Regions from separate parts of the Polaromonas sp. P4_F4 genome, predicted to be linked through region 2. Evidence: predicted binding sites of a transcription regulator. Region 2 holds the regulator's gene; each other region holds the start of a gene.
What was found. Region 2 encodes LexA, which represses DNA repair genes until DNA is damaged. Its sites were predicted from a motif close to ACTGTATNNNNATACAGT; they were not measured.

Region 1 (7,629 bases), on a different contig from region 2:
AAGCCTTGCGCAAGGGCTTGGGTGCCTACATTGCCGCGCTGCAGGAGCCTGACGCCTGGTCGGCGATCAAGCTCACCTTGATTGCCGCCGCCGTTGCAGTACCGCTGAATCTGGTGTTTGGCGTGGCCGCAGCCTGGGCCATTGCCAAGTACGAATTTCGCGGCAAGTCGTTTTTGACGACGCTGGTGGACCTGCCATTTTCCGTCTCGCCCGTGGTGGCCGGCCTGATCTATGTGCTGCTGTTTGGCGCCCAGGGCTGGTTTGGCCCCTGGCTGCAGGCGCATGACATCAAGATCATTTTTGCCGTGCCCGGTATTGTGCTGGCGACCGTGTTTGTGACCTTTCCCTTCATCGCGCGCGAGCTGATTCCGCTCATGCAGGCGCAGGGCAATGACGAAGAGCAGGCCGCCATTGTGCTGGGCGCCACCGGCTGGCAAACCTTCTGGCATGTCACGCTGCCCAACATCAAGTGGGGTTTGATCTATGGCGTGATCCTGTGCAATGCGCGGGCCATGGGCGAGTTTGGCGCGGTCTCCGTGGTGTCGGGCCACATCCGCGGGCAGACCAACACCTTGCCGCTGCATGTGGAAATTTTGTACAACGAATACCAGTCGGTGGCCGCCTTTGCCGTGGCTTCGCTGCTGGCCATTCTGGCGCTGGTCACGCTGGCCATCAAGTCGGTGGCGGAATGGCGCCACGAAGCAGACATGAAGGCCGCGGCTGATTTGCCGCCTGAACGTCCCGTGTTATCCCCTCTCCCCCTGGGAGAGGGCCTAGGGTGAGGGTGGCCCCACCCCGTAGCCAACGCCGGCCCTCACCCCAACCCTCTCCCAGTGGGAGAGGGAGCAAGAGAAAGAGAAAATTATGAGCATCGAAATCCGCAACGTCAGCAAACACTTTGGCGACTTCCAGGCGCTGGGCGACGTGAGCCTGGACATTGAGTCGGGCGAACTCGTCGCCTTGCTCGGCCCCTCGGGCTGTGGCAAGACCACGCTGCTGCGCATCATTGCCGGTCTGGAAACGGCCGACCGCGGCAGCATTCTGTTCAGCGGCGAAGACACCACCGACGTGCATGTGCGCGAACGGCAGGTGGGCTTCGTCTTCCAGCACTACGCGCTGTTCCGTCACATGACGGTGTTTGAAAACGTCGCTTTCGGCCTGCGCGTCAAGCCGCGCGGCCAGCGGCCCAGCGAAGCGCAGATCAAGGAGAAAGTGCATTCGCTGCTCAACCTGGTGCAGCTCGACTGGCTGGCCGACCGCTTTCCGTCGCAGCTTTCGGGCGGGCAGCGCCAGCGTATTGCGCTGGCCCGCGCCCTGGCCGTGGAGCCCAAGGTGCTGCTGCTCGACGAGCCCTTTGGCGCCCTTGATGCCAAGGTGCGCAAGGAATTGCGCCGCTGGTTGCGCCGCCTGCATGACGACCTGCATGTGACCAGCATCTTTGTGACGCACGACCAGGAAGAAGCCCTGGAAGTGGCCGACCGCGTGGTGCTGATGAATGCCGGCAAGGTCGAGCAGATTGGGTCCCCGCAAGAGGTCTGGGACCACCCGGCCAGCCCGTTCGTCTACGGCTTTCTGGGTGACGTGAATCTTTTCCACGGCCGCGCCCATGAAGGCGAAGTGCATCTCGAAGGCCTGCGCATCGATTCCCCCGAGCATGCCGACGCACAGGACGCCAAAGCCTTTGCCTATGTGCGCCCGCACGACCTGGAAGTGCAGCGTTATTCACCCGGCGCCGAAGGCATCGTCGCGCATCTGGAGCGCGCCATCGTGATCGGCCCGATTGCGCGGCTGGAGCTGATGCCGGTCGAAGGCTACGAGCAGAAGGGGAACGCGTCAGGCGACTCCCTCATTGAGGCCCAGATGCCGTCGCAGCAGTTCAAGGACATGGGCTTGCGGGAAGGCGACATGCTGGTCGTGACGCCGCGCAAGGCGAGGGTGTTTGTAGAAGGTTAATGCGGCTGTAAAGCGGCACCGATGGCTGGTCGCCGTCAGACGTTTTCTGCCCTGGTTGGTCATGTACCTTTTGGAGCGGTTGGGCGCCCGAATGTGACCGCGGCGGTTACCTCGGTTGGTGCTGCGGCCGCCAGCTGCCAATCCGGTTCTGCTCCGAGCGCATCGTTGACGACGGAAAAGGCAAGCCTGAACGCTATGAAAAAGGTGGCCTCGGCGATCTCCCGGTCCGTGAAACCGGCAGCACGAAGTCTGGCTACATCCTCAGTGGTCGTTCCATTCGGCTGGGTCACGACCTTTCGCGCCCATACCGACAGCGCCTGGTCTCGCAAAGTCAATTCGGTTGTGGCCCTGCCTTGCAGAACGGCTGCTGCGGACACTGGGTCCGAGGCCTCGGCAAGCTTCTTGCCCCACGCAAGCGCGCAGTACGAGTCACCAAGCGCAGCGGCGGTAGCGCATACGAGCACCGCCAGTTCCCGCTTGCCAAGGGACGAGTTGTCGGTAAGTTGGGAGCGTAGTGCTGCGAATGCGTCAAAGACATCCGGCCTCCATGCCCAGCCTCTTGTCAGGTTCATCACGAATCCCTGACTGTCAAGGCTCGACTGGTAGACGCGAGAAGTCGCTTCGGATTCGGGGGGCGGAGAGATAAGCATGTTATGACCTTGCTTGATGGTGGGCAGGGAATTCAGGCCGTTGAGGGGAAGTCCCAGTAGAAGGGGTAGACGCCTTCGACATCGGTGAGTCAGACGGTGCTGAGCCTGACGACGGGCCGCTGTGGCTTGCGACGCGCGACTTCCTGGAAACCGGCCTTGTCGTACATGGACTTTGCCCCAAACCACATAAAGTCGTCGTTGGAACGAGCAGGTTTGTCCACAGGATAGGCCTCGACCAGCGAGGCGCCGTTCTCCTTGGCGTAGGCAACAGCTCCCTTGAGAAGCGCCTGCGCAACGCCCTGGCCGCGGTGCTCGGCGGGTACAACAAAGCAGACGATGGACCACACGGGTTGTTCGTCAACAGGCTTCATCACGGACGAGCGCTTGAGCCTGGCAAACTCCTCGCGTGGGCCTATGGACACCCAGCCGACTGGAACCTTGCCTCGATAGCCGATGAGGCCTGGCGGATGGCCGGCATCGACAAGTGCTTTCAGCGCAGCACGATTCGCTTGTGCATGAGTCACTCCCGAAGGCGGCGGTTCGCGTGCCCCGCTGAGGCGGTAAGCCATGCACCAGCAACCGCGAGCGATTGAACAGCCTTTGGCACCAAATATTGCTTCAAGGTCAGGCCAGCGCTCGGGTGTGAGAGGCGCGACTGTGAGTTTCATGGGTGTCTCCTGAGGCGCCTAACTTTGAGACATCCCGCAAAACTGCGAAATAACATAGGGCGTTGCGGAATAGCATTGCGCGCAAAATTCGAAAAAATGGTTTGCTGTCATGAGCTTGGTCCACTGGTCTGCATGAAATGTGACGGTATATTGGTTTTGCCAACCCCCCAAACCAGACTTGGCAAGCTGCCGACTACTCAACTCCGTCCTTTTTCAACTGGTCGAGGGCCCAACCTTTGTGTGATGTGAAGAAAAACATCTTCCACGTGCCCCCTTCCTTTCTCCATCGGCTGATTACCGGGTCACTCTCAAATACGGTCTTGTATTTGCCATCGGTCTTGGGCAGGTACGAGAGCACCTCACTCATGGCGACAGTGGCCGTACCATCCGGCATCATCCGTATCCGAACAACCTGTTGGGCCAGTTCTGAATCCAGAAAATTGGACTTGAACAAATCCACTGCGTTGTCTCGACCTTTTTGACGGCCGTAGCTGTCCCTCGCCTGCGTGAACCAAATATCGTCAGTCAGGAATGACGACCACGCATTGGCATCATGGAGATTCCAGGCTCGTTCATAGTTACGCAATACCTCGCGCAGTTTCTGCTCCTCGGTGGCGGGCCCAGGCTGTGGATGCACCGCGATCGGCAAGGTAAGCGCCAAGACAGAGACGCCAAGAAGAAGCAGGTGACGTTTGTTCATGATGTGACCTCCGAGTTACGTCCTCTGACGTTGATTTGTCCCGCAAGACTGCGGAAAAACTGGCGCATGGCGGGAGAACATGTCGCGCAGAATTCAGGAAAGTCGTTTGCTGCTATTGGGTGAGCTCGTTGATCCGTATAGGTGGGGAGGTCGATGAATCTGGCCAAGTGGTCCCGAATTTTTTCATGATTTCCTTGGCTGAACAAGTTGCACGCCACCTCGCCCGGGAACTTATCCTCTCCCAAACCCACGAACCATCGGACAATTCACAATCAATCCAAAAAGAGGGTTCCCGATGTTTTTGACGTATTTCGACGCCATGCCACGCCGTGTGCTGGCCCTGGTGTCCGTGGCCTGTGTGGCCCTGCTGGCTTTTGGCTTGTACTTGCAGCATGTCGTTGGCCTGGAGCCTTGCCCCATGTGCATCGTGCAGCGCTACGCGCTGGTGCTGGTGGCTGTGGTTGCAGGTATCACCGCGGTAGCCAAAAGCAGGGGGCTGCTGATCACGGGCTCGGGCTTGCTGGTGCTGCTGTCCGGCTTTGGCGCCTTTGTGGCGGCCCGCCAGAGTTTTCTGCAGTGGTACCCGCCTGAGATTGCCTCCTGCGGCCGTGACTTTTACGGAATGATCGAAACCTTTCCGCTCAAGCGCGCGATTCCGATGATCTTCAAGGGCAGTGGCGACTGCACCAAAATTGACTGGACCTTTCTGGGCCTGTCGATTGCCAACTGGTCGTTTCTGTGCTTTGTGGCGATTGCCTTGGTGGGACTGGTCCTGATCACCCGCCTGGCTCGCCAGCGCTGAGGGCGGCGCTTTTTCGCTTTCCCGCTTTCTCTTTCTCCTTGGGCGCCGGGTCGACTACCCCGGCCCTTTTCGTTTTCATGTTTTTCGTTAATGGGATCAGTCTGTTAAACGGGCAGGGCGTTACACGCCCGAGCCGGGCGAAGGGGTAATTGCACAGGGCATGAGTCAGGCAATATACTGTACATAAATACAGTATTTGATTGAATTTTCACCCCTGATTGAGCCCACCCCATGCTTTCACCGATTCCTGTGGCCCGCGCCGAGCCGGACCTCGCCCACGTGTGGCGCGCGGGCGAGCTGGGCAGCGCGAGCCTGCAGACCGTGGACACGGGCTATGCGGCGCTCAACCATGTGTTGCCCGGCGGCGGCTGGCCGCAGGGTGCGCTGGTGGAGGTGCTGCAGCCGCAGGCTGGGCAACACGAATGGGGTTTGGTCGCGCCGGCTTTGGCTTGCATGCAGGCGGCGGCGCCTGATTTGTTGACGGTGCTGGCGGGCGCGCCCTGGCTGCCCTTTGGCCCGGCGCTGGGCGCGCGCCAATTGAATATGCAGCGCCTGCTCAGCATTCACGGCAAGCCCGGTGACGCGCCGTCGCTGCTGTGGGCCACACGCGAAGCCTTGCAGTGCGCCGACGTGCACAGCGTGCTGGCCTGGCTGCCCGATGCGCGCAGCGCGCATGTGCGCCGCCTGCAGATTGCAGCCCATGCGCACAACAAGCTGCTGTTTGTTTTCAGGCCGCTGCGGGCGCAGCATGAGTCGTCGCCCGCGCCGCTGCGGTTGTTGGTTGAAGGCGCGGTGAACGAGGCGGGCCAGTTGCTGGTCAGCGTGCTCAAACGCCGCGGCCCGCCGTTGGCCGCGCCGGTGCTGCTCGATACCCGGCCGGCCCGGCTGGCGGCGCTGCTGGCCGCCAGCCGCGAAAGAGCGCGGCGCCAGCGGGAAGAAGCCGGCGTTCCGGCGCTCATGCTGCTGCCTTCGCTGGTGTCGCCTCTTGTCACTTCACCTCAGGGCCCCATCCATGCGCTGCTGGATCGCATTGCACATCTCGACCACCATTGAGCCGGGCCCAGCCACCCCGGTGCTGGACGCCGCTGCGGCGCAGCGGTTGGTACTGGACGCCGCTGCCGTGCAACGGGCGGTGGCCAGCATGGCGCTGGGCTTTACGCCGCGTGTGGCGCTGGTGGACGAGGCCGTGCTGATGGACGTGACGGGCAGCCTGCGCCTCTTTGGCGGCTTGGCGCGGCTGATGCAGCTGCTGGAGCAGCGTTTGGCTGCTTTTTTTGAAGAAAACGGGTTGCAGGCCCAGGTAAAACGGGCGCAAGGCGCGACGTCCTTGATAGCGCTTGGCCGTTTGCGGCTGCAAGACGGCCAGACTCAGACTGATACCGTGAAAAAGCGCGTGGCCGACCTGCCCATGCACACCCTGACGGCTGCCCGCCCGCATCTGGGCGTGCTGGAGCGCATTGGCTGCCGCAACTGGGACGACCTGCTGCGCCTGCCGCGTGACGGCGTGGCCCGGCGCTTTGGCGCGGAGTTGCTGGAGGCGCTGGACCGCGCCCGCGGCAGCACGCCCGACAACTACGAGTGGCAGGTGCTGCCCGAGCACTTTGAGGAAAAGCTGGAACTCAACGCACTGGTCACTCACGCCCCCGCTTTGATGGCGGGTGTGGAGCGGCTGCTGGTTCACCTGCACGCCTGGCTGCTCGGGCGCCAGAGCGGGCTGTGCGCCCTGAAAATCATCTGGCACCTGGACAAGCGCCGCGACGTGGCGCCGACCGGCGAACTGGAGATCCGCACGGCCCAGCCCGCGCAAGACCTTCGCCATGTGGCGCGGCTGGTGGCGGAGCACCTGGCCCAGCAAAAGCTGCCGGCGCCGGTGCACAGCCTGACCTTGCAGTCACTGGCCACCGAGTTGCTGGCCGACTCGGTCGCCGCCACCGGCAGCCTGCTAATGGAGGCGCGCGAACAGGGTGACAGCGTGGTGGAACTGGTCGAGCGGCTGAGCGCCCGCCTGGGCGATGCGCAGGTGCAGGCCTGGCAGCCTTGCGCGGACCATCGGCCGGAGCTGATGCAACGCTGGGTTCATGCCAGGGGGGTGATTCAATCGATCGCTGCGCATAAAAATCCTGTCCGGGCTGGAGGGTTGAAACGTTCAAGAGATGCTTCAAAAACCCCTGGTCCGGAGATCAAGACCGAAGCTTTGTATCCGACCTGGTTGCTGCCCGAGCCGCTCAAACTGGCCACCGTTGGCAACAGCCCGGTCTATCAGGGCAAGCTGCATCGCCTGACGGGGCCGCAGCGGCTGGAGGCCGCCGAATGGCTGTTGGCCGACAGCGACGCCGCCCGCGGCGCCGGCCTCAGTGAAAAGCCGTGGGCGCTTCGCGACTACTTCATTTACCGCAGCCAGCAGGGTGGCCTGCTCTGGATTTACAGCGAGAGGCTGGGCGCCACACCCGAGGCCGCGCGACAGCGCGCCTGGTACCTGCACGGTTTTTTTGCCTGAGAGGAACGCATGTCCGCCTACGTGCTGCCCGATTACGCCGAACTGCATGCGCTGAGCAATTTCAGCTTCCAGCGCGGCGCCTCGCATGCTCAGGAGCTGGCCGAGCGGGCTTTCAAGCTGGGCTACAAGGCGCTGGCCATCACTGACGAATGCTCGGTGGCCGGTGTCGTGAGGGCGCATGAAGTGACCCGGGAGCTCGGTCTGCAGTTGCTGCCGGGGGCCGAGTTTCTGGTGCAGACCGGCCATGCGTTCAGGCTGGTGGTGCTGCCCCACAACGCGGCAGGCTGGGGCAACCTGTGTGAATTCATCACCGAAGCGCGCCGTGCCGGTGACGAGGTGAAGAAGGGCAGCTACCGCGT
Region 2 (7,629 bases):
AACAATGCCAACGGTTTTGTAAATTGGTTTCATGGAAAAGGATTATTACGCAGGCGCAAACGACAGGACTGTGCCGCAATCCTGCTCGCGAGAAGATGCCCGGCTGCGACTGCCTCTGGCATGCGCCGGTGGCACAGCCGCAGGATATCTTGAGGGAGAAACCCGGGCAACAGAAAAAAAGCGGATTCCGGCTGAGGCTGGAGGCCATTGAATCCGGCCTCCCGTGCCAGCGTTGGCCCAGTGCTGGCAGTACCCGGCATCAGGGCAAATCAGCGGCGCACTTGCAGGGCACCGGGGTTGACGATGTTTGTCGGCGTTCCCTTGATGAAGTTCACGACATTGTCAAAGGCCGCCCCGAAATACATTTCATAACTGTCTTGCTCCACGTAGCCGATATGGGGTGTGCAGATACAGTTTTCCAGGCGCAGCAGTGCGTGGCCTTGCAAAATCGGTTCGGACTCAAAGACATCGACAGCCGCCAGTCCGGGGCGTCCGCGGTTGAGCGCGGCAATCAGGGCCTCAGGCTCGATCAACTCGGCCCGCGAGGTATTGACCAGCAAGGCAGTTGATTTCATGCGTGACAAATCTTCGAGGGTCACGATGCCGCGTGTTTCATCATGCAGACGCAGATGCAAACTGAGCACGTCGCTTTGCTCAAAAAATTCGGCTTTGCTGTCGGCAATTTCAAAACCGTCAGCCTGCGCCCGTTCGCGCGATGCTTCCCGCCCCCAGACGATCACTCGCATGCCAAACGCCCGGCCATAGCCGGCGATGATTTGTCCGATCTTGCCGTAGCTCCACACCCCCAGTGTCTTGCCCTTGAGAACTGAGCCAATGCCAAAATTGGGCGGCATGGAGGCGGCCTTGAGGCCGGCTTGCTGCCAGGCGCCGTGCTTCAGGTGTGATACGTAGTGGGGAATGCGGCGCATCGCAGCCATCACCAGTGCCCAGGTCAACTCGGCAGGTGCGGTCGGTGACCCAATGCCTTCCGCCACCGCAATGCCGCGCTCGGTGCAGGCTGCAATATCAATATGGCTGCCAACGCGGCCGGTCTGGGCAATCAGCTTGAGTTTGGGCAGTTTTTCAATTACCTGCCTGTTCAGCTGCGTCCGTTCGCGAATCAGCACGATTACATCGGCATCCTTGAGTCGGACGGACAGCTGGCCTATGCCTTTGACCGTGTTGGTGTAGACCTTGGCAGGGTATGCATCCAGTTTGGCCGCGCAGTTCAGTTTTCGCACGGCATCCTGATAGTCATCGAGGATCACAATATTCATGCCGATATTGTGCCTGCAAGATTTTTCTTCCCTCCGAACCGTGGCGCCTGAAAGCCGTCAACTTGTATCGGAAGGAAACCTGTTCCCCATGCCCCTGCAGTTCAGGGGCCGATGAGTGCGCGGCGCCACGGTGCCACGGTGCCGTGGGCTAACGGCCGTGGCAGGCTCAAAGTGTCAAAGGCGCACCGGCTTTACTGGACTGCGGTCTCACGTTGAGCCATGCGCTCGAGTTCTGCACAGACGTCAGACATGCGACCGGATATGACCATGCGGCCAGCGCAAGCGGGGCCGACGGCCGCGTCAAACTCGCGCACCACCTTCAAGCGGCTGGTGGCGGAGGTTTTTGCTGCCGCGGCATGTGCGGCGGCCGCGCACCGCCGGGAGGGAGTGCTGCCAGGCTTGAAGGGCACGGCCAGCTGATGGGGTGTGCGCCGGGTGCGGGCCGGGGCGGAAAACGGGTCTGAAGCGGACTGCGCAGGCACAAACCACGCCGCCAGGGCCTGCATGGGGGCAAGCAAAACCGAGAATACGGGTGAATTTGAAAAACTGACGATTCCCATGATGAACTCCTGAATTAGAGAGGCTTGCGCCCCAATGTTTACAGGCAGGATTTCGGGCTGGCTAAATCGCCAGTGGGGCCGCAACGCCAGGGTGTTGGCCAATCAATGACCAAACGCCCGCCACCTGTCGTGCGACCAGAAAGGGTTGTCTAGATGAGCATGGTGTTGCGGATCAAACCAACCGCGAGGCCCTCGAGCTCGAAGGGTTCGCCGGGCTCGACCACAATGGTTTTGAAATCCGGGTTCTCAGGCAACAATTCAATCAGATGCTTGGTGCGCCGAAAACGCTTGACCGTCACTTCGTCGCCGATACGGGCCACGACAATTTGGCCGTTCCTGGCTTCCTTGGCCTGTTTGACGGCCAGCAGATCGCCGTCCATGATGCCGGCATCCCGCATGCTCATGCCGCGCACCTTGAGCAGGTAATCAGGTTGTCGCTGAAACAGGCTGCTTTCAAAATAATAGGTCTGCTCGATGTGTTCCTGCGCGAGAATCGGGCTGCCAGCAGCAACCCGCCCCACCAGAGGCAGGGCGAGTTGGGCCAGGCTTTGCAACGGCAGGGAAAACTGTTTGACTCTGGACTCATGGATGGAGCGCAAGGTGTCGCTGCGCAGGCGTATGCCGCGCGAAGTGCCGCTGACCAGTTCAATCACGCCTTTGCGGGCCAGGGCTTGCAGGTGCTCTTCAGCGGCGTTGGCGGATTTGAAGCCCAATTCGTTGGCGATTTCGGCGCGGGTTGGCGGAGCGCCGGTGCGGGCGATGGCACTCTGGATCAATTCCAGGATTTGCTGCTGCCGAGCTGTGAGCTTGGGACCTTCGGAGGATAAATGCGGAAATTCGTTCAGGATGCTCATGACCGGGACTCCTTGATTCGTCAGCCTGGATTGGGTTGGATGCACCGGCCCGCTGAGGGATGACCGCGTACCTTGCCTTGTATTTACCTGTTTTAATATCCAGTACCTGTATTTTCATCCAGTTTTTCAAAGAACGCAAGTCCCCTTCTTATCCTTCTTATGAATCGTCAAACCATTGTGATTTTGGGTACCGGCGGCACGATTGCCGGCCGGGCCGCGACCGCCTCGGACAACATCGGCTACACCGCCGCAGAGGTTGGTATTGATCGGCTGGTGGCGGCGATTCCCGGGCTGGCCGAAGCCGGCCCTGTGGTCACCGAGCAGGTTGCGCAGCTCGATAGCAAGGACATGAGCTTTGCCGTGTGGGCGAAGCTGGCCGGGCGCGTCAACCACTTTCTGGCGCAGCCTGATGTCGAGGGGATCGTCATTGTCCACGGCACCGACACGCTGGAAGAAACCGCGTATTTTTTACAGGCGGTGTGCAGCCCCGCCAAGCCGGTGGTGCTGACTTGCGCCATGCGTCCGGCCACGGCCCTGGTACCGGACGGCCCGCAGAACATGCTGGATGCCGTGGCCGTGGCCCGCCACGCCGGCGCCAGGGGCGTGGTGGCCGTATGCGCTGGCACCATCCATACAGCGCGGGACGTGCAGAAGGTGCATCCCTACCGGCTGGACGCCTTCAGTTCGGGCGATGCGGGCCCGCTGGGCTATGTCGAAGAAGGGCGCCTGAGGTTATTGAGGAGTTGGCCTGAAGCTGACGAAAACCGGGCGCCGGACACCCTGAAAATAATAGCGGCCCTGGGCAGCGGGGCTGACTGGCCGCATGTTGAGATCGTCATGAGCCATGCCGGTGCCAGTGGCGCAGTGGTGGAAGCCCTGATGTCGCGGGGAGTGCGGGGCCTGGTTGTCGCCACAACGGGCAACGGCACCATCCATCATGCGCTGGAAGCTGCTTTGCTCCAGGCACAGGCCAGCGGCATCACGGTGGTTCGCGCCACGCGCTGCCCCGACGGCCAGGTGCTGCCCAAGCCGGGGGATCTCATTCCCGATTCAAAGGGGCTCAGCCCGGTGAAGGCGCGGGTGGACCTGATGCTCCGCCTGCTGAGCTGAGGCCCGGTGCATGCCGTTCAGGAGAACGGCCCGATGAGGCTTTGGGCCGCCTCAGCTCGACAGGGCCTTGAAGGCTCTTTCCGTGATTTCATCGACCCCGCCCATGCCGCTGATGGCGCGGTATTTGGGGGCGGCGTGGGGCGAAGTTTTCGCCCAGCTTGAGTAGTACTCCACCAGTGGACGGGTTTGCGCGCTGTAAACCTCCAGCCGCTTGCGCACGGTCTCTTCCTTGTCGTCTTCGCGCTGGATCAGCGGCTCACCGGTGACATCATCCTTGCCTTCGACTTTGGGCGGGTTGTATTTCACGTGGTAGGTGCGGCCCGAGGCCGTGTGCGAGCGGCGCCCGCTCATGCGCTCGATGATGGCTTCAAAAGGCACATCGATTTCAAGCACATAGTCAATCTTCACGCCGGCAGCTTTCATGGCGTCGGCTTGTGGAATGGTGCGGGGAAAACCGTCAAACAGGAAGCCATTGGCGCAGTCGGGCTGGGCAATGCGTTCCTTCACCAGGTTGATGATCAGGTCATCGCTCACGAGCGCGCCGGCGTCCATGACTTTTTTGGCTTCTATGCCTAGCGGGGTTCCTGCCTTGACGGCTGCACGCAGCATGTCACCGGTGGAAATCTGGGGGATGCCGTACTTTTGGCAGATGAAGGTCGCTTGCGTCCCCTTGCCCGCGCCAGGCGCGCCCAACAAAATCAGTCTCATGGATGTCCTCGGATTTTTATGAATTCAGGAAGTCAACCCGGGAGTTCGGCGCGCCGGTATCTCCATGGGCTGCTTGACAGGTGTTGAGGGCTGCCAGCACGTCATGCAAACCTCACCCCTGCTTTTTGTACAAGGATAGCATGTACACCCCTGACGGCAGCTTACACAGACGCCGGGGTGAGCTGGCTGGCCGCTATGAAAAGAGCTCGCGTGCCCTGGCCAGATCTTCCGGCGTATCCACACCCAGGCCCGGTGCCTTATCGGTAATGTGCACGGCAATCCGGTACCCATGCCAGAGGGCGCGCAATTGTTCCAGTGACTCCAGTTGCTCCAGCGGCGCCTGGGGCAGGGTAGGGAACTGCCGCAGAAAGCCCACGCGGTAGCCATAGATGCCGACGTGGCGCAGCGGTTTGGGCAGCTTGCTGCCCTTTTCGCCATCTTCCCACCAGGCGGTGCCGGCGAAGTCGCGTGCCGCAGGAATCGGCGAGCGGCTGAAGTACAGCGCGGTCTGGCGCGCATCCAGCACCACCTTGACGATATTGGGATTGAGCAGGTCAGCCATCTGGTCAATCGAATGCGCTGCCGTGCTCATGGCGCAGTCAGGCCGTTCATTGAGCAGGTGTGCCACGGCGTCGATGAGGGCCGGGTCGATCAGGGGCTCGTCACCCTGCACGTTCACGACGATGTCATCGTCAGCCAGGCCGAGCGCGGTGCAGGCTTCCGCCAGCCGGTCGCTGCCGCTGGGGTGGTCGGCACGCGTCAGGACCGCGGCAATGCCGAACGCCTTGCATTTTTCGATGATGTCGGCGCTGTCGGTGGCGACCACCGTGCTGGCGGCGGTGCTTTGCATGGCACGCTGCGCCACCCGCACCACCATCGGTGTCCCGCCGATGTCGGCCAAGGGTTTGTTGGGCAGGCGCGTAGAGGCCAGGCGAGCTGGAATGAGGACGGTGAAACTCATGCTCATGCTCATGTGGGCAGGAAACCGGCAACCATCACAGTCCCAGCTCCTCGTCGGTCAGGGTTCGGGCTTCGTTTTCCAGCAGCACGGGCAGTCCGTCACGCACCGGGTAGGCCAGCCGCGCGCTGCGGGAGATGAGTTCCTGTTTTTCCCGGTCGTAGACCAGGGGACCCTTTGTCACGGGGCAGACCAGCAGTTCAAGCAGTTTGGTATCCATGGCTTGATGGTAATTGAGAAAGCAGGGGCGCCAACAGTGCATCAAGCGCCCCAAAAAAGCCCGGTTCGGGCGAAAACACCAGCGGAATGGCCAAAAGGTGCAATGGCGCCAGGCCCGGCTTGCCAAACAGTTTGACCGCATCCTTCTCGGTGCACAGGACTGTCTTGCCTGCACAAGCCGCGAGATCGTCGGCGCCAAAGTCGTGATGATCGGGCAATGACAGGGTTTGCTCCAGTACCAGGCCGCGTGCCCTGAGCATGGCAAAGAAGGCTTCGGGATTGGCAATGCCGGCCAGTGCCACAAGAGGCCGGCCCTGCAGCGCGGCCAGGGCGATCTGGCTGCCATCGGCAGCAATGGCATGGTCAGCCAGTTGCCGGCTGGAGGTGAATCCTTCAAAGGCCGGCTTCAGGCCGGTGTGCAGCACCAGGTCCAGGCCTTGCTGCTGGCGCTCTGGCCACGGTTCGCGCAGTGGGCCGGCCGGCAGCAGCCAGCCGTTGCCGACACCCCGGTCATCAAACACGGCAATTTCAATATCCCGCTGAAGGGCGTAGTGCTGCAAGCCGTCGTCGCACACCACGACGGCCGTGGAGGGGTATGCCGCCAGCAGCAGGCGCACGGCATCCGTCCTTTTTTTTGCCACAAAAACAGGAGCGTTTGTGGCACGTTTTATAAGGGCCGGTTCATCACCCGCCTGGGCCGCAGGTGTCCCGGCACCCACTTCCAGACTTTCATGGCCGGACCGTCCGTAGCCGCGTGACACCACGCCGACATGCAGGCCCTGCGCCTGCAAATGCCGCACCAGGGCCAGCACCAGCGGCGTTTTGCCCGCGCCACCGGCCACGACATTGCCGACCACGATCACCGGAACCGCAAAGCGACGGGATTCGAGCATGCCGCTGCGATACAAGGTCCGGCGCAGGCGCACGACCAGGCCGTGGAGCTGCGCCAGTGGCCAGAGCAGGCAGGCCAGCCAGCCTCGTGTGAGCCAGGCCCTCACCAACAGGTTTCTCACGCGTTTCTCGCCATTTTGTGAAGGGAGAGCCGGCCGCAAGCCCCGAAAGCTATTTCGCGCCGGCCATGGCGCTGCTTTGGGTGGCGAAGGTGATCTGCGTCAATCCCTGGCGGCGGGCCGCTTCCATGACCGTGATCACCGCCTGGTGTGTGGCGCTGGCATCGGCGCTGATGATGATGATGCTCTCTTTGCCGGCTTTTGCCGCTTCGAGCAGTGCCGCACCGAGCACCCCGATCCCGCGGCCTTCCACCAAAGTCTTGTTGACCATGTAGCGGCCATCGCTGCTGACCGCGACGATGACCTCTTTGGGGTAGTCACGCTGCTGCTCAGCGTCGGCCACTGGCAGTTTTACCTGCAGCTCGGTGAACTTGCTGTAGGTTGTGGACAACATCAGGAAGATGAGTACAACAAGCAACACATCGATAAAGGGGATCAGGTTGATCTCCGGTTCATCATGCGGATGGGGGCGGAAGTTCATGAGCCGCTGCCGCCGGCGAGGCTCCGCGCCTTGCCCGAAGTGAAAAGCAGGGTGGTCATGGCTATTTCCGCAGCGTATTGAGGTGGCGTACGAAGCGCTCTGCAGCCAGTTCCATGGTGAGCAGGTAGCCGTCAACCTGGGCCCGGAAATAGCGCCAGAAAATCAGGGACGGTATGGCCACCATCAACCCAAATGCGGTGTTGTAAAGGGCGATGGAGATGCCTTGCGCCATCTGTACCGGGTTGGCCCCGCCAGAACTGCTGACGCTGCCGGCGCTGGCCTGGGCGCCGAAAATCTCGATCATGCCGATGACGGTGCCCAGCAGCCCCAGCAAGGGCGCCGCAGAGGCAATGGTGGCCAGGGCGGCCAGGTACCGCTCCAGCTTGTGGGCTGCCTGGCGACCGGCTCCCTCCAGGATGGAGCGCAAATCGTCCTCGCTGATCCGTGGATTG
Region 3 (7,629 bases), on a different contig from region 2:
GTTCCTACCAGAAGGCGGTGAGCTTTGCCCGGGAGCGCGTGCAGAGCCGCCCCGTTGACGGATCGATCAAAGCCAGTGCGCCCATCATCCATCATCCCGACGTCAAACGCATGCTGATGACCATGCGCGGCTACATCGAAGGGTGCCGCGCCATGGCCTCGGTCGCGGCAGCGGCCTACGATGCATCACACCACCATCCCGATGCCGAGGTGCGCAAACAAAACCTGGCCTTCTACGAATTTATGGTGCCGCTGGTCAAGGGCTACAGCACCGAGATGAGCCTGGAAGTCACGTCGCTGGGCGTACAGGTTCACGGCGGCATGGGTTTTATTGAAGAAACCGGCGCTGCGCAATACATGCGCGATGCAAAAATCCTGACGATTTACGAAGGCACGACGGCCATCCAGGCCAACGACCTGGTGGGCCGCAAGACATCCCGCGATGGCGGCCAGACAGCCAAGGCGATTGCCAAGCAGATTGAAGCGACCGAAAACGAACTGATCCGGCAGGGCAATGCCGATGCGGTGGCGGTGGCCAGACGGCTGAAGGCCGCCCGGGAAGCATTTGTGGATGTGGTCGAATTTGTCGCGGGCAACACCAAGGCCAGCCCGAACGCCGTTTTTGCCGGTAGCGTTCCCTACCTCATGCTGGCAGGCAATGTGGTGGCCGGCTGGCAGATGGCGCGTTCGATGCTGGTGGCCCAGGAGCAGCTTGCCCAGGGCGTGGACGCCGATTTCATGAAGGCCAAAATCACCACCGCCCGTTTTTATGCCGACCACCTGCTGACCAAGGCTCCCGGTGTGCGCGACAGCATTGTTGAAGGTGCGGACTGCGTGACTGCACTGGCGCTGGAAGCGTTTTAAAACCTCAATCGCTATTACGCTATCACGCTATTAATGTGATAGCTATCTGCGCCTGTTTCTTGCCTGTTTCTCGACTGTTTTCAATGGGCCAGAGACCTGTTTTTTTAATATTTCTGCTTCACTGACCTGTTGAAAGACGCCATGTCCAGACTCCCCGCGCCGCTGAACAATCTGCCGCTGCCCATCATCGGTTCGCCGCTGTTCATCATCAGCAACCCCAAGCTGGTGATCGAGCAATGCAAGGCCGGCGTGGTCGGCGCCATGCCCGCGCTCAATGCACGTCCTGCCGCGCAGCTCGAGGACTGGCTGGCCGAGATCACCGAGACCCTGGCGGCGTACAACAAGGCGAATCCCGACAAGCCCGCCGCGCCGTTTGCCATCAACCAGATCGTGCACAAGTCCAACGACCGGCTGGAGCACGACATGGCGCTGTGCGTGAAGTACAAGGTGCCCATCTACATCACCAGCCTGGGCGCGCGCGAAGACATCAACGCCGCAGCCCACAGCTACGGCGGCGTGGTGCTGCACGACATCATCAACAACAAGCATGCGCGCAAGGCGATTGAAAAAGGTGCGGATGGCCTGATCGCCGTGGCGGCCGGCGCCGGTGGCCATGCGGGCGTCAAGAGCCCGTTCGCCCTGATCCAGGAAATTCGGCAGTGGTTTGACGGCCCGTTGGCGCTGTCGGGCTCCATCTCCACCGGTGGCGCAGTGCTGGCCGCGCGCGCCATGGGCGCCGATTTTGCGTACATCGGTTCGGCGTTTATCGCCACGGAAGAAGCCCGGGCCTCCGACGCCTACAAGCAGGCGATCGTCGAAGGCAATTCTGACGACATCATTTACAGCAACCTTTTTACCGGCGTGCACGGCAACTACCTGGCCCCGTCGATTCGCGCCGCGGGCATGGACCCCGAGAACCTGCCCGAGAGCGATGCGAGCAAGATGAACTTTGGCGGCGACAAGTCCAAGGCCTGGAAGGACATCTGGGGTTGCGGCCAGGGCATCGGACCGGTCAGCAAAGTGCAGAGCGCCGCCGGTTTCGTCGCCCAGCTCAAGCGCGAGTACGAAGAAGCGCGCATTCGGCTGGCGCTCTAGTCCCCGTCACGCTCGCTGGCGTTCATCCCGGCCTTCATGCGTTCAACCGACCAGCGTCTGCACGGTATTGATACCCTCAAGGGCATTGCCTGCGCACTGATCGTCTGGCACCACCTGGCTTTTTATGGGCCGATGTCGGACGTGGTTCACACGGCGGTGCCGGGCCTGATAGGCTGGCTTTACGACTATGGCCGCATGGCGGTGCAGGTGTTCCTGGTGGTGGGCGGCTTTCTGGCTGCCAGTTCGCTGGCACCCGAGGGCAGCGCGGTTTTCTCGCAACCGGGCCGGCTGATGCTTCGCCGATACCGCCGGCTGGTGCCGCCCTATCTGGTGGCGCTGGCTGTGTGCGTGCTGGTGGCCGCGTTGGTGCGGCCGTGGTTTGCGCACCCGTCTGTGCCTGCTGCGCCGAGTTTGCTGCAGGTGGTCGCCCACGTGCTGCTGCTGCAGGATGTGCTGGGCCAGGAGGCCCTGTCGGCGGGTGTCTGGTACGTGGCGATCGATTTTCAGCTGTTCGTCAGCAGCGTGCTGGTGTTCGCTTTTGCACGCAGGCTGCAGCAGCGCTGGTCGCAGACGCCTGCGCACCTCGGCGTGGGCCTGATGCTGTTGCTGGGAGCGGCGTCGCTGTTCTTCTTCAACCGCCACGCCGGGCTGGACGTCACAGCGCTGTATTTTCTCGGCTCTTACGCCCTGGGCATGCTGGCTTTCTGGGCGTCGCGGGTGGCAGGCAAGGCCCAACAGGCGCAGTGGCTGTTGGCCATTGTCCTGCTCGGCGTGGCGGCTTTGCTGCTTGATTTCAGGGGCCGTATTGCCCTGGCGCTGGTGGTGGCGCTGGGCCTGGTGTGGCTGCAAACAAGCGCTGTTTCCCGGCAATGGCGGGAGCCCCGCTGGCTGTTGCAGCTTGGCCAGATCTCGTACTCGGTGTTTCTGATTCACTTCCCGGTGTGCCTGCTGGTCAATGCCGTGGTGAATTATTTCTGGCCGACCCAGTTGATCGCCAACACGCTGGGCTTGTTTATCGCTTTCCTGCTGTCTCTGCTGGCGGGCGCGGTGCTGTACAGAAGCGTTGAATCCCGCCAGCTACCTGCACGCGGCGCGGTCAAGGCGCGACCCCTTTCACCATAACTCCCGCATCTGAGGCTTTTTCTCGCTCCCTCGCCCTTTGGGAGAGGGTTGGGGTGAGGGCCAGCAGCGTATAAAAAACCGCAGTCTTTCGCATCGGCCGCAGCGCTGTCAAATCAATAGCAATTGCATTTCCGGCTCTCCGCTCAACGCCTGAACATGTCCAGCTTCAATTCAGAGGGCTCGCCCAGCCATGAGGCATGGGTCGTGTGATCGGCCAGGTTATCGCCCGTGACGCCATGCACGAACACATCAAGCCCGTTGCGGTGTTGCTCCAGCCACGGGATCAGGCGCTCAAACTGGACACGGTCAAATGCCAGCTGGCAGCTCCAGTGCGGGTGCGGTCCAATCTCACGTTCATGCACACGGCCGACGGCCACCCCGAACAGCTCACCTGCCTGCTCGCACAGCGCTCGGGCCTGCGCCACGGTGGCGGGGCCAAAATAAACATGGGCGTGGTAGCGGTCGTGGACGTTTTCGGGGCGCTTGGTCATGGTTGGTGGCCAAAAAGTGAATGCATGGGCAATTGTCCTGTCATCCGCTTTCCCCGCCGCGACCGCGGGGTTTACAGGCCCGCCAGAAAGGTCATCTCGGGCAGGTGCGCAGCCGGATCTTGCTGCCGGGCCTGCGCGTGGGTTGTTTTCACGAGTTGCCGGCAGTGGTCGAGGTCCGTCACCTGAAAAAGAAACAAAACCTCGGCGGGATCTTCGGCGTTTTGCCACAGGTGCTCCAGGTACATGCCCTGCTCGGCATGGCTGGCTGCATCCTTGTCGAGCTGCGCCTTCACATCCGCCAGCCGGGCGCCGCGCAGTTTTGCCAGTACATGAGCCATGTGAACCTCCGGTACAAATCAGCATTATGAAACCGCTCCAGGCGGGCTGCAGGCCGCTTGCCGGCTGGCAGAGAATTCAATATACTGTACATAAATACAGTATTTATCCAGCTGCCCAAGTGCTTGTTTATTGACGCCAAAAACACGGCCAGCCAGGCCGTTTGAGTCCCATGACCGAGGTCAAAATCCCCCTCCATGCCATCAAGGGCCGGGGCAGCGCCACGCGCATTGCACACCGGTTCGAGAAAAATGCGCGCGATGCCTACGACGATGGCTGGGGCACCTTGCAAGATGCAACAGGCGATGCAACCGGCGATGTGATCGGCGAGGTTCCGCGTATTGAGACGGAAGTGATGATGGAAGACGCCCGCAGCGCCATTTCGCACAACGATTCTCCCGACATCTTCTTCGACTACGGCCTGAACCCCTACCGGGGCTGCGAGCATGGCTGCGTCTATTGCTATGCGCGGCCCACGCACAGCTACCTCAACCTTTCGCCCGGCCTGGACTTTGAGACGAAGATCATCGCCAAGCGCAACATTGCCGCGGTGCTGCGAGCCGACCTCGGCAAACGCAGCTACGTGCCCAAACTGCTCAACATCGGTTCGGCGACAGACTGCTACCAGCCCGTGGAGCGCGAACTGCGGCTCACACGAGGCGTGATCGAAGTCCTGCAGGAGGCGCGCCATCCGTTTTCACTGGTCACCAAATCCAGCGGTGTCGAACGAGACCTCGATTTGATCGTGCCCATGGCGGCCGATCGGCTGGCTGCCGTCTATGTGACCATCACCACGCTGGACGGCGAACTGGCACGCAAGCTGGAGCCGCGCGCCGCAGCGCCACACCGCCGGCTGCGCACCATCGAGAGGCTCGCCGCCGAAGGCGTGCCGGTGGGCGTGAGCGTGGCGCCGCAGATTCCCTTTGTCAATGACGACATGGAGCAGGTGCTCACGGCCGCCTGGCAAGCGGGCGCGCGCACCGCGTTCTACACCGTCATTCGCCTCCCATGGGAGGTCGCGCCTATCTTCAAGGAGTGGCTGGAGCTGCACTACCCACAGCGTGCCTCACGCATCATGGCGCGCATTCACGAGATGCGCGGCGGCAAGGACTATGACAGCGATTTCGCTTCGCGCATGAAGGGTGCGGGCCTGTGGGCCGACCTGATACGCCAGCGTTTTGAGAAAACCTGCAGCCGGCTGGGCTTTAACCGCCAGCGCATTGAACTGGATTTGAGCCAGTTCAGGCCGCCGGGGGCGGCGGGGCAGGGCAGCCTGTTTTGAGGCGGCGCGCCGGCAATTCGGTGCGCGGGCTATAGTCCAAAAAGTGTCTGAAAAAGCAGCGTGCGTTTGGCCGACCTGGCCTGCAGGGCACGCCACCGTTTGAAAGTAAAAGGAGTTCACCTTGGCGCTCGAGTGGAAGTATTCATCGGAAGGCATGCATGGGGAGGACTGGGAAGCGCTCTCCAACCTTTACCGGGTGGCGCCTCTGGGCGAGAAGAAACCGGCCGACCTTCAGGTCGTGTTTTCCAACAGCATGTTCAAGTGCTTTGTGTATGACGCCGGCACGCTGATTGCCGCCGGCCGCGCCGTGGCGGACGGCAAGGACTGCTCTTACATCTGCGACATCGCGGTAGCGCCGGAGCGGCAGGGTTCCGGCTTGGGCAAAGAGATGGTTGCGGCGCTGGTGCGGCTTTCCAAAGGCCACAAGAAGGTCATCCTGTACGCGGTGCCCGGCAAGGAGCCGTTTTACCGCAAGCTCGGGTTCAAGCGCATGGCGACGGCCATGGCCATTTTTGCGAACCAGGAACAGGCGCTCAAGGACGGTTTGCTCAATGAAACCTGAAAGCGCATTGCCGGGCAGCACCCCGACAAGCTTGCGCAGGTTGTGATGTGACACGACACGTGGAAAGCCTTCGAATCCTTGTCAGCCTTCACGACCAGGCGCTGCGCCTCTACTGTGGCGGTGTGCTTGTGCGCGCGTATCCGGTATCGACCGCCAGGAACGGCCCCGGCGAACTGGAAGGCAGCGCCTGCACGCCGCGGGGCGCTCACGTCATTCGGGCAAAGATAGGCGCGGGCTGCGAGGCAGGGACAGTTTTTGTCGCACGCAGACCCACGGGGGAGATGTTTTCAGCAGGGCTGGCCGAGGCGAATCCGGACAGGGACTGGATCCTGACCCGCATTCTCTGGCTCTGCGGCCGCGAGCCGGGCAAGAACCGCTTTGGCGCGGTCGACACCATGCGCCGGTACATCTACATCCACGGATGCCCGGACGGCCTGCCCATGGGCGAGCCCTTGTCTCACGGTTGCGTGCGCATGAGAAACGCGGACATCATGGAACTGTTCGACCTCGTGGAGCCCGGCACCGAGGTATGGATTCAGGCCGGGCCGGCTGCTGATGCCGATCCGCCCGGCACCCCGGCGCCACGCTAGCGCAGGTAGCTGCGGTTCAGCCGCACTTCCAGCTTTTTCTGCAGCGTTTCAAACGATGCGCTCATGGCCCAGTAAATCGCAGCCGCCGCCAGGTACAGCGGGAAGGGCTGGAAGGTGGTGGCAATGACTTCCTTGGTGGCCAGCATCAGTTCGCCCACGGCAATCACCGAGACCAGCGAGGTGTCCTTGATCAGGCTGATCAGGCTGTTGGACAGGCTGGGAACGGCCAGCCGCAGGGCTTGCGGGCCGATGACGTAGCGCAGCGTTTGCGCCTGTGTGAGGCCCAGGCTGCGGGCGGCATTCCACTGCCCGTGCTCCACACCATTGATCGCCCCACGAATCGTTTCCGACAGGTAAGCGCCGACGTTGAGGCTCAACCCCAGGATGCCCGCCGTGATCGGGTCGAACTGGATACCAATGCTGGGCAGGCCGAAGTAAATCACAAACAGCTGCACCAGCAGCGGCGTGCCGCGCATGCAGCTGACATACAGCGCGGCAAACTGCGCCAGGCCGGGCATCTTCGCCAGCCGTGTGATGGCCACAAAGGTGCCGATGACGGCACCAAAAAAAACCGACGCCACGGCCAGCAGCAGCGTCCATGCCGCGCCCTTGAGCATCAGTGGTAAAGCGTCCCCCAGCAGCTGGGTCACAGCAGTCAAGTCCATGGCAGTCTCCGCAAATAAAAACCCCGGCATCATGCCGGGGTGCTTCAGACATTGGGTGCGCTCGGAGCGCACGCTGAATGAATGTTACTGGGTTCTGATGGGATCTTGCAGGGGCTTACTTGGCCACGGGTGGTTTGCTCACGTCACGGTCAAACCATTTGTTCGAAATTTTGGCGAAGCTGCCGTCTGCCTGCAGATCAGCCAGCGCCTTGTCGATGGCGGTCTTGAACTTGGGGTTGTTCTTGACGAAAGGAATGCCAGATTTCTCCAGCTCGCCCACGGGCGCACCGGGCTTGAGGGGCAGCTTGGTCTGCTTGACGATATAGGGAATCAGCAGGCTGTCGTTCAGCGCCGCGTCGATGCGGCCCAAGGCCAGGTCCTGCAGGTATTCCTGCGCGCCGGGATAGGTTTTGATGTCGATGTCGCCAACCTTCTTGGCCATGTCGGCAAAGTTGGTGCCCTGGCCCAAGCCGAGCTTTTTGCCCTTGAGGTCAGCCAGCGTCTTGAAGACGCGCTTTTCGTCCTTGCGGATGATCAGCTGCGGGCTGGAAATGGTGTAGGGCTCGGAGAAATCAAAGGTTTCCTTGCGCTTGTCGGTGATCCCGACCTGGTTGATGACCACA

Region 1: a site for LexA is predicted at 4,950-4,967, ahead of imuA (translesion DNA synthesis-associated protein ImuA). Genes of this name have one in related genera too.
Region 3: a site for LexA is predicted at 3,993-4,010, ahead of AC1DUR_RS12215 (PA0069 family radical SAM protein). Genes of this name have one in related genera too.

The regions. Positions count from the first base shown of each region.
Region 1 is NZ_JBFUJO010000001.1:28,560-36,188, reverse strand. It holds gene cysW (sulfate ABC transporter permease subunit CysW) at 1-782, shown strand, start outside; gene AC1DUR_RS00170 (sulfate/molybdate ABC transporter ATP-binding protein) at 865-1,953, shown strand; gene AC1DUR_RS00165 (carboxymuconolactone decarboxylase family protein) at 2,013-2,525, opposite strand; gene AC1DUR_RS00160 (GNAT family N-acetyltransferase) at 2,693-3,271, opposite strand; gene AC1DUR_RS00155 (nuclear transport factor 2 family protein) at 3,465-3,971, opposite strand; gene AC1DUR_RS00150 (disulfide bond formation protein B) at 4,267-4,773, shown strand; gene imuA (translesion DNA synthesis-associated protein ImuA) at 5,005-5,826, shown strand; gene AC1DUR_RS00140 (Y-family DNA polymerase) at 5,786-7,270, shown strand; gene AC1DUR_RS00135 (error-prone DNA polymerase) at 7,280-7,629, shown strand, end outside.
Region 2 is NZ_JBFUJO010000016.1:110,150-117,778, reverse strand. It holds gene AC1DUR_RS17165 (3-hydroxyacyl-CoA dehydrogenase) at 1-33, opposite strand, end outside; gene AC1DUR_RS17160 (D-2-hydroxyacid dehydrogenase family protein) at 270-1,277, opposite strand; gene AC1DUR_RS17155 (hypothetical protein) at 1,469-1,837, opposite strand; gene lexA (transcriptional repressor LexA) at 1,987-2,691, opposite strand; gene AC1DUR_RS17145 (asparaginase) at 2,851-3,801, shown strand; gene adk (adenylate kinase) at 3,853-4,509, opposite strand; gene kdsB (3-deoxy-manno-octulosonate cytidylyltransferase) at 4,703-5,482, opposite strand; gene AC1DUR_RS17130 (Trm112 family protein) at 5,505-5,687, opposite strand; gene lpxK (tetraacyldisaccharide 4'-kinase) at 5,668-6,738, opposite strand; gene AC1DUR_RS17120 (ExbD/TolR family protein) at 6,749-7,177, opposite strand; gene AC1DUR_RS17115 (MotA/TolQ/ExbB proton channel family protein) at 7,239-7,629, opposite strand, start outside.
Region 3 is NZ_JBFUJO010000009.1:174,298-181,926, reverse strand. It holds gene AC1DUR_RS12240 (acyl-CoA dehydrogenase C-terminal domain-containing protein) at 1-863, shown strand, start outside; gene AC1DUR_RS12235 (NAD(P)H-dependent flavin oxidoreductase) at 1,005-1,958, shown strand; gene AC1DUR_RS12230 (acyltransferase family protein) at 1,995-3,080, shown strand; gene AC1DUR_RS12225 (DOPA 4,5-dioxygenase family protein) at 3,224-3,571, opposite strand; gene AC1DUR_RS12220 (hypothetical protein) at 3,643-3,909, opposite strand; gene AC1DUR_RS12215 (PA0069 family radical SAM protein) at 4,080-5,189, shown strand; gene AC1DUR_RS12210 (GNAT family N-acetyltransferase) at 5,311-5,751, shown strand; gene AC1DUR_RS12205 (L,D-transpeptidase family protein) at 5,811-6,341, shown strand; gene AC1DUR_RS12200 (amino acid ABC transporter permease) at 6,338-7,006, opposite strand; gene AC1DUR_RS12195 (transporter substrate-binding domain-containing protein) at 7,122-7,629, opposite strand, start outside.